DNA from 2 places in the Bradyrhizobium sp. I71 genome. Region 2 is predicted to be linked to the other one. Evidence: riboswitches for the same ligand, from Rfam matches in the RefSeq annotation. Region 2 holds a riboswitch; the other holds the start of a gene.
The links. A riboswitch is a leader RNA that binds a small molecule or an ion and turns the genes downstream of it on or off. The one in region 2 is predicted to bind cobalamin.

Region 1: it holds a riboswitch for cobalamin, as region 2 does, so the genes downstream of both, FJV43_RS36870 (TonB-dependent receptor) here and FJV43_RS30050 (DUF1636 domain-containing protein) in region 2, are expected to answer to the same signal.

What each region holds. Positions count from the first base shown of each region.
Region 1 is NZ_CP059398.1:7,771,936-7,777,277, reverse strand. Features, by position in the region: gene FJV43_RS36885 (hypothetical protein) at 1-126, shown strand, start outside; gene FJV43_RS36880 (hypothetical protein) at 281-496, shown strand; gene FJV43_RS36875 (hypothetical protein) at 749-1,006, shown strand; cobalamin riboswitch at 1,100-1,314, shown strand; gene FJV43_RS36870 (TonB-dependent receptor) at 1,428-3,656, shown strand; gene FJV43_RS36865 (hypothetical protein) at 3,718-4,299, shown strand.
Region 2 is NZ_CP059398.1:6,284,016-6,289,357, forward strand. Features, by position in the region: gene FJV43_RS30040 (cobyric acid synthase) at 1-1,331, opposite strand, end outside; gene cobO (cob(I)yrinic acid a,c-diamide adenosyltransferase) at 1,344-1,979, opposite strand; cobalamin riboswitch at 2,019-2,239, shown strand; gene FJV43_RS30050 (DUF1636 domain-containing protein) at 2,332-2,706, shown strand; gene cobW (cobalamin biosynthesis protein CobW) at 2,703-3,737, shown strand; gene cobN (cobaltochelatase subunit CobN) at 3,737-5,342, shown strand, end outside.

The sequences.
Region 1 (5,342 bases), 1.5 Mb from region 2:
TGCGAACTGATCGCCAAGCTCGCCACCGACAGCACCAAGCGCGAGTTCTATCTGAGGCTCGGGGAACAGTATCGCCAGCTGGCGGTGGATATTCGGCAGGCGATCGCGACCACGGCTGCGGCCTGAGGCCGGCTGAAATCCGTTCTTAACATTTAGCGCGCATTCTCGCAGCACGCGGGCATCGCCGATCGGCGGTGGCTCGTGGTGGGAAGGCCGGGGTTCGTTGCAATGCAGCGCACCTCGCGAGTGTCATCGTGCTGTGCCTGACAGGGCAAGTCCCATGCGCCTCGTTGCCGTGATCATATTCGCGCTCATGACGGCGGCCTGCGACCAGGAGCGGGACATCACCGGCTCGACGACGCCGAGCTGTCCGATACGAAACTACAGCAGCTACAATCCACGCGACATGAACCAGTGCGTCAACGCCTGCAGATCGTGCGATCGCGGCACCACGGTCACCTGCACGACATCCTGCACCCTCAAGGGGGCTCGCTGAACGGATTACCTTCTGCCTTGCGAGGCGCGGCTCCCCATCGTCCTCGCCGTCTCGACCTGATAGGGTTGGTCGGAGCAGGGGGACATCGGATGAAATTCGCAAGCCTTGAAATCGACAACGCCGGAGGTCTCGTGGGAACGGCGAGCAGCGCGCAGGCGTCCAGCGAACGTGGCGTTGACGGTGCCGAGGCACCGGAACGATTCACATAGGATAGTCATTGGAAGCAGTGGGCAGGACGCGGAGTCCAATGGAATGGGTATGCTCGATCCTGGCCGGTTCCTGGTATCGTGCTCGCATTGCGATGCCTGGCCGATGGCCGCCAACGTGAAACGTTCAAGCTGGTCGGCATCCCCGCATGAGGTCCGTTTCGTCTGCACGCGCTGCCGGCGCGAAGAGACCGCGATCGTCTCGGCGTCCGGCGAACTGACGCCGATCAAGCGCCTCGACGCTCCGCCGCGGGATGTCGCTGTCGCCTGGGCTCAGGCCCAGCGCCCGCGGGGGCGAACGTAGGCGGCGCAGGGCATTGCTCGATTCGTTGTGGAGCCGGCCGATCGCGTCTGCGCCAAGATGCCAGCGGTCGATTGACTCCCGGCCTGGACGCCCCGTAGATTGGCCGCTGACGGTTCTCCTCATGGAGATCAAAAGGGAACGTGGTGCGAGATGTCCCATGGTCGGGATCTTCTCAATGCCATGGCTGCCCCCGCAACTGTAAGCGGTGAATCTCTCGTCCTATGCCACTGGGAATCTCGGTCCTGGGAAGGCGACGCAGAGGTAACGACCCGCGAGCCAGGAGACCTGCCGTCAGCCGTGGTCACACGCGAAGATGTCGGTCGGGGAGTACAGACATTAGCTTTGCCGGAGCCATCGATCGCTCCGCCGTAAGGCCTCGTTCGCTGTGACGTGCCACTGACGTCATGCCGAGGTTATAATTGTGTCCCGTATTGTCACTGCCGCCAGGCGCTGCCGCGCCGGCATCGTTGCGGCTGTTTCGCTGTATTCGCTCGATCTCTCCATCGCCCACGCCCAGCAGTCCGTCGCCGAGCAGCTGCCGCCGGTCGAAGTGACCAGATCCGACGATCAGAACCGTACGCGTGCCAGGGCGATCGGCGATGGCGAGGCGGGGCGGCGCCGAGCGGCGCCGGACGGGGCGCGGAGTGGGACCGGCTCGTCCGGCTCGGGCAACGAGGCCGCCGCCGGCAATGGCGGTATCGTCGGCGCGGCTACGACCGTCATTACGGCTGCGGACATCGCTCATGCGCCGTCGCAGACGCTGGCCGAGATCATCGCGACGCAAGTGCCGGGCGCCCAGATCACGACGTTCTATGGCGGCCAGATCGGTGCCAAGACCAGTGTCGACCTCCGCGGCTTCGGTGCCTTCGCCACGGCCAACACGCTGGTGCTGGTCAACGGACGGCGGCTGAACGACATCGATATGGCGCAGGTGGACCTCTCCACCATCCCGCTCAATGCCATCGAGCGCATCGAGATCACGCGCGGCAATTCCGGTGCGGTGCTGTATGGCGACAATGCGGTCGGCGGCGTCATCAACATCGTCACCAAGAACGGCGTCGGCGGCCCGCCCGTGACCGCGCGCATCGAGGCCGGTTTCGGCTCGTTCAATACCAGGCTCGGCAACGTCTCGGCCGCGATCAATTCCGGTCCGTGGTCGACCTCGTTCTACGGCAATGCCGTCAGGACCGACGGCTATCGCGACAACAATCGCTACTCCCAGGAGAATGGCGTCGGCAATCTGAACTACACGACGCCGGGCCTGACCGCCTTCCTGACCGTCACCGCTGACAATCAGGAGCTGCGACTGCCGGGCGGCCGTACCGTCGATCCCTCCATCGGCGTCGACGAGCTCGCGACCAGCCGGCGAGGGACCAGCACGCCCTTCAACTACGCCAATCAGCAGGGTTTTGGCGCGACCGCGGGCTTCACGAAAACCCTTGTCAACGGCGTCGATCTCATCGTCGACGGCGGCGTGCGCGACAAGAAGCAGCAGAGTGCGTTCTTCTCGAGCCCGGCGCCGGTCCCGGCTTTCTTCACGTCGACCTATGTCGATGCTGACCTTGCGACATGGTCGATCACGCCGCGGCTCAGCGTGAAGAGCCTTCTGCTCGGAATGCCGTCGCAGCTGCTGACCGGCGTCGACTACTACGATGCGAGCTTTCAGCAGAACCGCGGCGCCGGCCAGGGTCTCGCTCCCTGGCACAATTACGATCTCAGGCAGCGGACGGTTGCGGGCTATGTCCAGCACACGCTCGGCGTCGCGCCAGCGACCGATATCTCCTACGGCGCCCGGGTGCAGAACACCAATCTCTCGGCGCGTGACAATTTCGACCCGGCGGCTCCGTTCAACGCCGACATCGGCGCGCTCCCGCTCGGGAGCGACGAGACGCAATATGCGCTGCACCTCGGTGCGGAGCATCGCCTCAATGACACCGTCGCGCTGTTCGGCCGGGTTGCGCGCGCCTTCCGCACGCCTGATGTCGACGAGCGGGTGTCGTCGGGCCCTTCATTCGACCCGTTCTTCAATCCGCTCCCGCAGACGTTCCAGCTCAAGACCCAGACCTCGCAGGACATCGAGGGTGGGCTGCGCATCAGAGGAGGCGGACTGCAGATGCAGAGCAGCCTCTATCTGATGGACCTCGCCAACGAGATCCATTTCAATCCGATCCTGTTCTACAACACCAATCTGGATCCGACCCGCCGCTACGGCTCGGAGACCAGCGTCTCCTATCGCATCAACGACGCCCTGCTGGTGCGCTCCGGCATGGCCTATACACGGGCCGTCTTCCGCGAAGGCGTCTGGGCGGGCAACGACGTGCCGCTGGTGTCGCGCTACGCCGCGAGTGCGGGCCTCACCTGGAACATCTGGCAGAACTATCTGGTGCTGGACGCCACCGCGCGCTTCTGGAGCGAGCGTCGCATGGACAACGACCAGGCCGGAACCCAGAAGCCGATTCCCGCCAACGGCACGATCGACCTGAAGCTCAGCGGCCAATATGAGCGCTACTTCTGGTCGCTCAGCATCAACAATGTGCTGAATGCGCTCTACTACGACTACGCCGTCGCAAGCACCTTCACGGACGGTCGCTTCAGCGCCTATCCGCTGCCCGGTCGCACCTATCTGCTGAAGGCCGGCGCCACGTTTTGATTTCAATGGGGCTGTCACGGGCCCCCAAATGGACTAGAACTCGAAGAGAAGGAGATCACTTATGGCTCTCAATATCCTGCCGTCCGGCGGCGACGGTTTCCGCCTCCATCCGGTGGCGCCGCGTGTCGCGCCGATGTTCGGCTTCGCGCTGCTGACGGTGTCGTGCGCGCTCGCAAGTTTTGCGTTCGCCTGTGCGACGCCGTTTGCGGCCTTCGCCGTGGTCGCGGCCGCGATGCTGCCGCTGCGTCCGGCGCTGCTCGTCGTCACCGGTGCCTGGCTCGTGAACCAGAGCATCGGTTTCGGCGCGCTGCACTATCCCATCGATGGCAGCACCATCGCCTGGGGATTCGTCATCGGCGCGGCTGCGCTGCTGGCGACCGCAGTGGCGTCGGCCGTGCTCCGCATGCTGCCGCAGCGCCGCACGATGCTGATGCTGGCGCTCACGCTCGTCGCCGCCTATGCGGCCTACGAGCTCGCGCTGCTCGCCGCGACGCCGTTCCTGGGCGGAGAGGCCGCCTTCACCGCAGCCATCGTCACGCGCATCGGGCTGACCAATTTCGCCTGGCTCGCCGGCCTCGTCGCCGTCTGCGAGGTCGTGCGCCTGCTCGATCCGTTCGGGCGCAAGGGAGTGATGTCGGCCTGAGCAGTCCTCTCGTCGCCCCGATGGAGCGCAGCGAAATCCGGGACAAATCGTTCCATAGCGCGACACCTCCCCGGACTACGCTTCCGCGCCATCCGGGTTGCGTCGCCGCGCCTGTGTCGCCCCCTGTCAATCCGCTCGCGCGAAAATATTCCAATTTACCGAAATTCGGATTTGTCGTATGTGTCGCCCATCCCGGCTCATCCTTGAGGGGCGATCATGAGGTCGTCATTGTCGCGAGCCGGGCTTGCGGTGGACGCGGCAGCGTCGTGCACGAGAGGTGAAGGGCCGGGCGGATTGCTCTCCGTGAGCCCGAAACTGCGTGTGGACGAGCGGCGCTGTCAGGTTCGTCGTGCCAGCATTTCGGCGGCAAAGTGCACAACGCCGTCGAACCCTGTGGCGCCAACGAACCGCGCGTACGGCAAAACCGTGTGGTCCTGGCCGTCGTTGCTACGGTCAAGCTCTTGCGGAGGCGGCAGTCGCGTCAACCGGCGCGGCGCCGGTGGATTTCGCGAGAGTGAGGGAGGCCAGAACGAACTCGGCTCCCGGGAGAGCACGGCATAAGCCGTCCGACCATCGCGCAGGGAAGGCCGTGTGTTGGGCTTCACCTGTATGCTGCTGTGCGGTTTTCTGCGTGTGCTCTATGCGCAGCAGACCGCGGGTGCGAGCCGGCACCCGGCCTTCCCTGCGGCCCTCTTGGCTCGAGAGGGTGGAGCGACGAAGCAAAGCTCGGGTTGAATCAGCCGCGAGAACGCGACGGCGTGCCTGCAATTTCAAATGCGCGGCGAGGCTGCGATGCCCAAGCCGACTCAGCCGCCAGGGTGCGTTGTTCTCGGGGCCGAAATGGGCGCACTGCGTCCGTCGCAAAATCTGAAGTTGTCAGATGGCTCCTCGGCGGAGGTATCGAAGTAGCCTTATCCGTGTCTTCTACGCCACGATTGTTGTGTCTTCGCAACACTCATGCCGCATTTAACCTTCACCATCGGCGGTTCGCGTCGTCGCCGCTTTTTGGCCACACCCGAACATGAATAAAATCACTCTAATGT
Region 2 (5,342 bases):
AGCCTGGCCAGGAACGCCTTGCGGAAATCGTCCGACGTGAACAGGCCGTGCAGATAGCTGCCTTGCACGCGTCCATCCTGCGAGATCGCGCCTTCCGGCTCGCCATTCAGTTGTGCGAACGGGCGGGCGCGATCGGGGCCGTCGGTGCGGCCGATATGGATTTCGTAGGCTTCGATCGGCTGCCCCGTGGCGGCATGCACGGCCGCAACCCGCGTCAGCGTCTTCTGTGGGCTCATCACCGTGTTCACGTCCAGAAGTCCGAGGCCCGGAGTCTCGCCCGCGGGGCCCTCGATGCCATCAGGATCGGCGACGCTGTGCCCGAGCATCTGATAGCCGCCGCAGAGGCCGAGCACATGGCCGCCCCTGCGGTGGTGCGCGAGAAGATCGATGTCCCAGCCCTGCGCGCGCAGGAAGGCGAGATCGCCTCGCGTGGATTTCGAGCCCGGGATGATGACGAGCCTGACATCGCCGGGAATGGCGTCGCCCGGACGCACCATGAGGAGATCGACGCCCGGCTCGAGCTTGAGCGGATCGAGATCGTCGAAATTGGCAATCCGCGACAGAGCGAGGCAGGCGATCTTGCATCGGCCCGGCTTTCGCGCGTCGCTCAGGCCCAGCGCATCCTCGGCCGGCAGCTCGCCGGCACGCGCGAACCAGGGCAGCACGCCGAAGCCGCGCCAGGACGTCTTGTCTTCGATCAGTCTGTAGCCGTCGTCGAACAGCGTGGGATCGCCGCGGAACTTGTTGATGACAAATCCACGGATCATCGCGGCATCGTCGGCGTCGATCACCGTCTTGATGCCGACGAGCTGCGCGATCACGCCGCCGCGGTCGATGTCGCCGACCAGCACGACCGGCACGTCCGCCTTGCGCGCAAAGCCCATATTGGCGATGTCGGCCTTGCGCAGGTTCACCTCGGCCGGGCTGCCGGCACCTTCCACCAGCACGAGATCGGCGCGCGCCTTCAGCCGCTCGAAGCTCTCCAGCACCGCGCCCATCAATGATGGCTTCATCGCGGCGTAGTCGCGCGCACGCGCCGTGGCGATGCGCTTGCCGTGAACGATGACCTGCGCGCCGACATCGGTCTCGGGCTTCAGCAGCACCGGGTTCATGTCGGTATGCGGCTCGACGCCGGCGGCGAGCGCCTGGAGCGCCTGGGCGCGGCCGATCTCGCCACCGTCGACGGTGACGGCCGCGTTGTTCGACATGTTCTGCGGCTTGAAGGGCAGCACGCGCAAGTCCCGCCGCGTGAAGGCACGCGCAAGGCCGGCGACGATGAGCGACTTGCCCACGTCCGAACCGGCTCCCTGGATCATCAATGCGCGCGTCATTGCCGAAGAGACTCAGAACTCGACGCCGGCTTGCGCCTTGATGCCGGAGCGGAACGGGTGCTTCACCAGCGTCATCTCGGTGACGAGATCGGCGATCTCGATCAGCTCGTCCTTGGCGTTGCGGCCGGTGAGCACGACATGCGTCATCGGCGGCTTTTGCGTCGAAAGGAATTCGACCACTTCGGTGATGTCGAGATAATCGTAGCGCAGCGCGATGTTGATCTCGTCGAGCACGACCATGCGCAAGCTCTCATCGAGGATCAGCTCCTTGGCCTTCTCCCAGCCGGCGCGCGCGGCGGCGATGTCGCGGGCGCGGTCCTGCGTCTCCCAGGTGAAGCCTTCGCCCATGGCGTGGAACTGGCAGAGATCGCCGAAATGGCCGGTGAGCAGGCGCCGCTCGCCGGTGTCCCAGGCGCCCTTGATGAATTGCACCACCGCGCAGGGGAAGCCATGGGCGACGCAGCGGACGATCATGCCGAACGCCGAGGAGGATTTGCCCTTGCCGCTGCCGGTGTGGACGATGATCAGGCCCTTTTCGCCGCTCTTGGTCGCCATGATCTTGTCGCGGGCGGCCTTCTTCTTCGCCATCTTCTGGGCGTGCCGGGCGTCGGTTTCCTCGCCCGTTCGGGTGTCCGGTTCAGGCGTCATCGGTCCAGTCCTTCGGCTTGACAAGTGGCAGCCACGGGCAAATGGTGGCCCGGCGTTGGTTCCTGTCCTATGACAGGCGAAGAGGGAATGCGATAGGGTCCGAATCGGCAAGATTTGGGTCCAAAATGCAGCCGCCCCCGCGACCGTGACCGGAGAGATGCCCGAAGCCACTGATTCCCGCGGGAATCGGGAAGGCGGGGATCGAAGGGCAAAGCCCTGCTCCGCAAGCCGGGAGACCTGCCAGCGCGACGAGTTTTGGACCGGCGGACGGGGTGTTCCGCGACGGGGAAACGGCCTCTCGAGTCAGGGTCCGTGTGCCTCTCGCCTCCCGCTGTTTATCCTGGAAGAGGCGATGACCGTCACACTTCACGTCTGCATCACCTGCCGCGCCGGCCAGACGCTTGGCGAGGGCGAGACGACGCCCGGCAAGCGCCTGCATGGCGCGATCCTCGACGCCGGCGTCCCCGAGGGCGTCAATGTGGTTCCCGTCGAATGCCTGTCGGCCTGCAGCCAGGGCTGCTCGGTCGCGCTCAGCGCGCCCGGCCGCTGGTCCTATGTCTATGGCCGCCTGTCGGAGACGAATGCGCAGGACGTGGTCGCAGGCGCGGCGGCCTATGCGGCTGCGCCCGACGGCCTCGTGCCCTGGCGCAGCAGGCCGGAAATCTTCCGCAAGCAGTCGCTTGCCCGCATTCCCCCCATTGCCGTCGTGCCGGAGGCCGCCGAATGAATTCGCTCGCAAAAGTTCCAGTGACGGTGGTCACCGGTTTTCTCGGGTCCGGCAAGACCACGCTGATCCAGCATCTGCTCGCCAATGCGAACGGCAAGAAGCTCGCAGTGCTCGTCAACGAGTTCGGCAGCGAGGGCGTCGACGGCGAGATATTGAAGTCGTGCGCCGATGCGAACTGTCCGGAGGAGAATATCATCGAGCTCGCCAACGGCTGCATCTGCTGCACCGTCGCCGACGATTTCATTCCGACGATGGAGAAATTGCTGGCGCGCCCGGTGCGGCCCGATCACATCCTGATCGAGACCTCGGGCCTGGCGCTGCCGAAGCCGCTGCTCAAAGCGTTCGACTGGCCGCAGATCCGCTCGCGCATCACCGTGGACGGCGTGATCGCGCTGGCCGATGCCGAGGCCGTCGCGGCGGGCCGCTTCGCGCCGGACCCGATTGCCGTCGAAGCGCAGCGCGCCGCGGACGAAAATCTCGACCACGAGACGCCGCTGTCGGAAGTGTTCGAGGACCAGATCGCCTGCGCGGACATCGTGCTGCTGACCAAGGCGGATCTCGCCGGCGCGGCCGGAATCGAAGCCGCCAGGGCGGCGATCGCCGCCGAGATGCCGCGCCGCGTGCCGATGCTTTCCGTCACCGACGGTGCGATCGATGCGCGCGTCATCCTCGGCCTTGGCGCTGCCGCCGAGAACGATCTCGCCGCGCGCCCGTCGCATCATGACGGCGAGGAGGAGCACGAGCACGACGATTTCGCCTCCGTCGTGATCGATCTTCCGGAGGTCGCGGATATCGATGCGCTGGTCGCCTCGGTCCAGCGTCTGGCGCGCGAGCAGAACGTGCTGCGTGCCAAGGGCTACATCGCGGTCGCGGGCAAGCCAATGCGCCTCTTGCTGCAGGCCGTCGGCGAGCGCGTGCGCCACCAGTTCGACAGGCCCTGGGGCGCGGGTATCAGGCAGTCGAAGCTCGTCGTGATCGGCGAGCATGGCGATATCGACGAGGCCGCGATCAGGTCAGGACTTGGTATCTGATGCACGTCGTTTTCCGCGAGAGCCGTGGTCTCGAGGAGACCTCGACGCCAAGAGACATCGGCCAGGACCCGGCCGATCTCGTGGTGCTCTCGTATTCGGATTCCGATCTTGCGGCGTTTGCGGCCGGCTGGCGGCGCGGCCGGAGCAGCCTGCCGTCGCTGCGGCTCGCCAATCTCGCCGAGCTCCGACATCCGCTGTCGGTCGACACGTATATCGAGCGCACGCTGTCGCAGGCGCGCGGCATCCTCGTGCGGCTGATCGGCGGCGAGTCCTACTGGCCCTACGGGCTCGCGGCTCTCCAGCAAGTGGCGAAAGATCGCAACGTCGTGCTCGCCGTGCTGCCGGCCGATGGCCGCGACGACACGAGGCTCGATTCGTACTCGACCTTGCCGGTCTCGACGCTGCGGCGGCTCAAGGTGCTCTGCGACACCGGCGGTCCGGTCGCGGCGCAGGCGGCGATCGCGCAGCTCGCGCTGGCCTCGGGGCTCTACGCGGGACCGGTCGTCGGCGAGATGACCGTGCCCGAGATGGGCTTTTACGATCCCGCGCGTGGCGTCATTGCGGCGCCGGCGGGTGCCGAGGAGAAGCCGCGCGCGCTGGTGACGTTCTATCGCTCCTATCTCACAGCTGCGGACACGGGACCGGTCGATGCCCTGATTGCGGCGCTGCGCGAGCGCGGCTTTGATGCGTATGGCGTATTCGTCACCTCCCTGAAGGCCCCCGGCGTCGCGGATTGGCTCCGCGCGCATCTTGCGCAGGATGCTCCAGCCGCGATCGTCAATGCAACGGCGTTCTCCGCGATCGGCGATGACGGCACGACGCCGTTCGATGCCGCGACGTGCCCCGTGTTTCAGGTCGCGCTCTCCACGGCGCGGCGCGAGGACTGGGCGAGCTCGCTGCGCGGCCTGTCGCCTGGCGACCTCGCCATGCATGTGGTGCTGCCCGAAGTCGACGGCCGCCTGTTCGCGGGCGTGGTGAGCTTCAAGTCGGCCGCGACGCGCGATCCCGATCTGCAATTCTCGCATCTGGCGCACACGCCCGACGCGTTGCGGGTGAAGGCCGTCGCCGCGCGCGTCGCGGCCTGGCGGCGCCTTGCCGAGACGCCGGCCGGCGAGAAGCGGCTGGCGATCGTGCTGTCGAACTATCCCGGTCGGCCGCACCAGATCGCGCATGCCGTTGGTCTCGACGCGCTGGCTTCGGTCGAAGCGTTGTTGTCCGATCTCGCTGAGGCCGGATTCGCTGTTGTTCCGGTTCATGCGCTCGGCGAGACGCTGCTCACGCAGCAATTGACCTGGAATGTCGCCGATTATCGCGCTGCGCTGTCGCGCCTGCCGCAATCCTTGCAGGACGATCTCGCGCAGGCCTGGGGCGCGCCGGAAGACGATCCGAGCTGCCGCGACGGCGCGTTCCATTTCGCCGCGATCGCATGTGGTCAGTCGATCGTCGCAATTCAGCCGGAACGCGGCGAAGCGGCCTCGCGCGATGCCGACTATCACGACCTCGCGCGCACGCCGCGCCATGCCTACGTTGCCTTCCATCTCTGGCTCAGGCAGCAGGGCTGTGACGCCGTCCTGCATATGGGCGCGCACGGCACGCTGGAGTGGC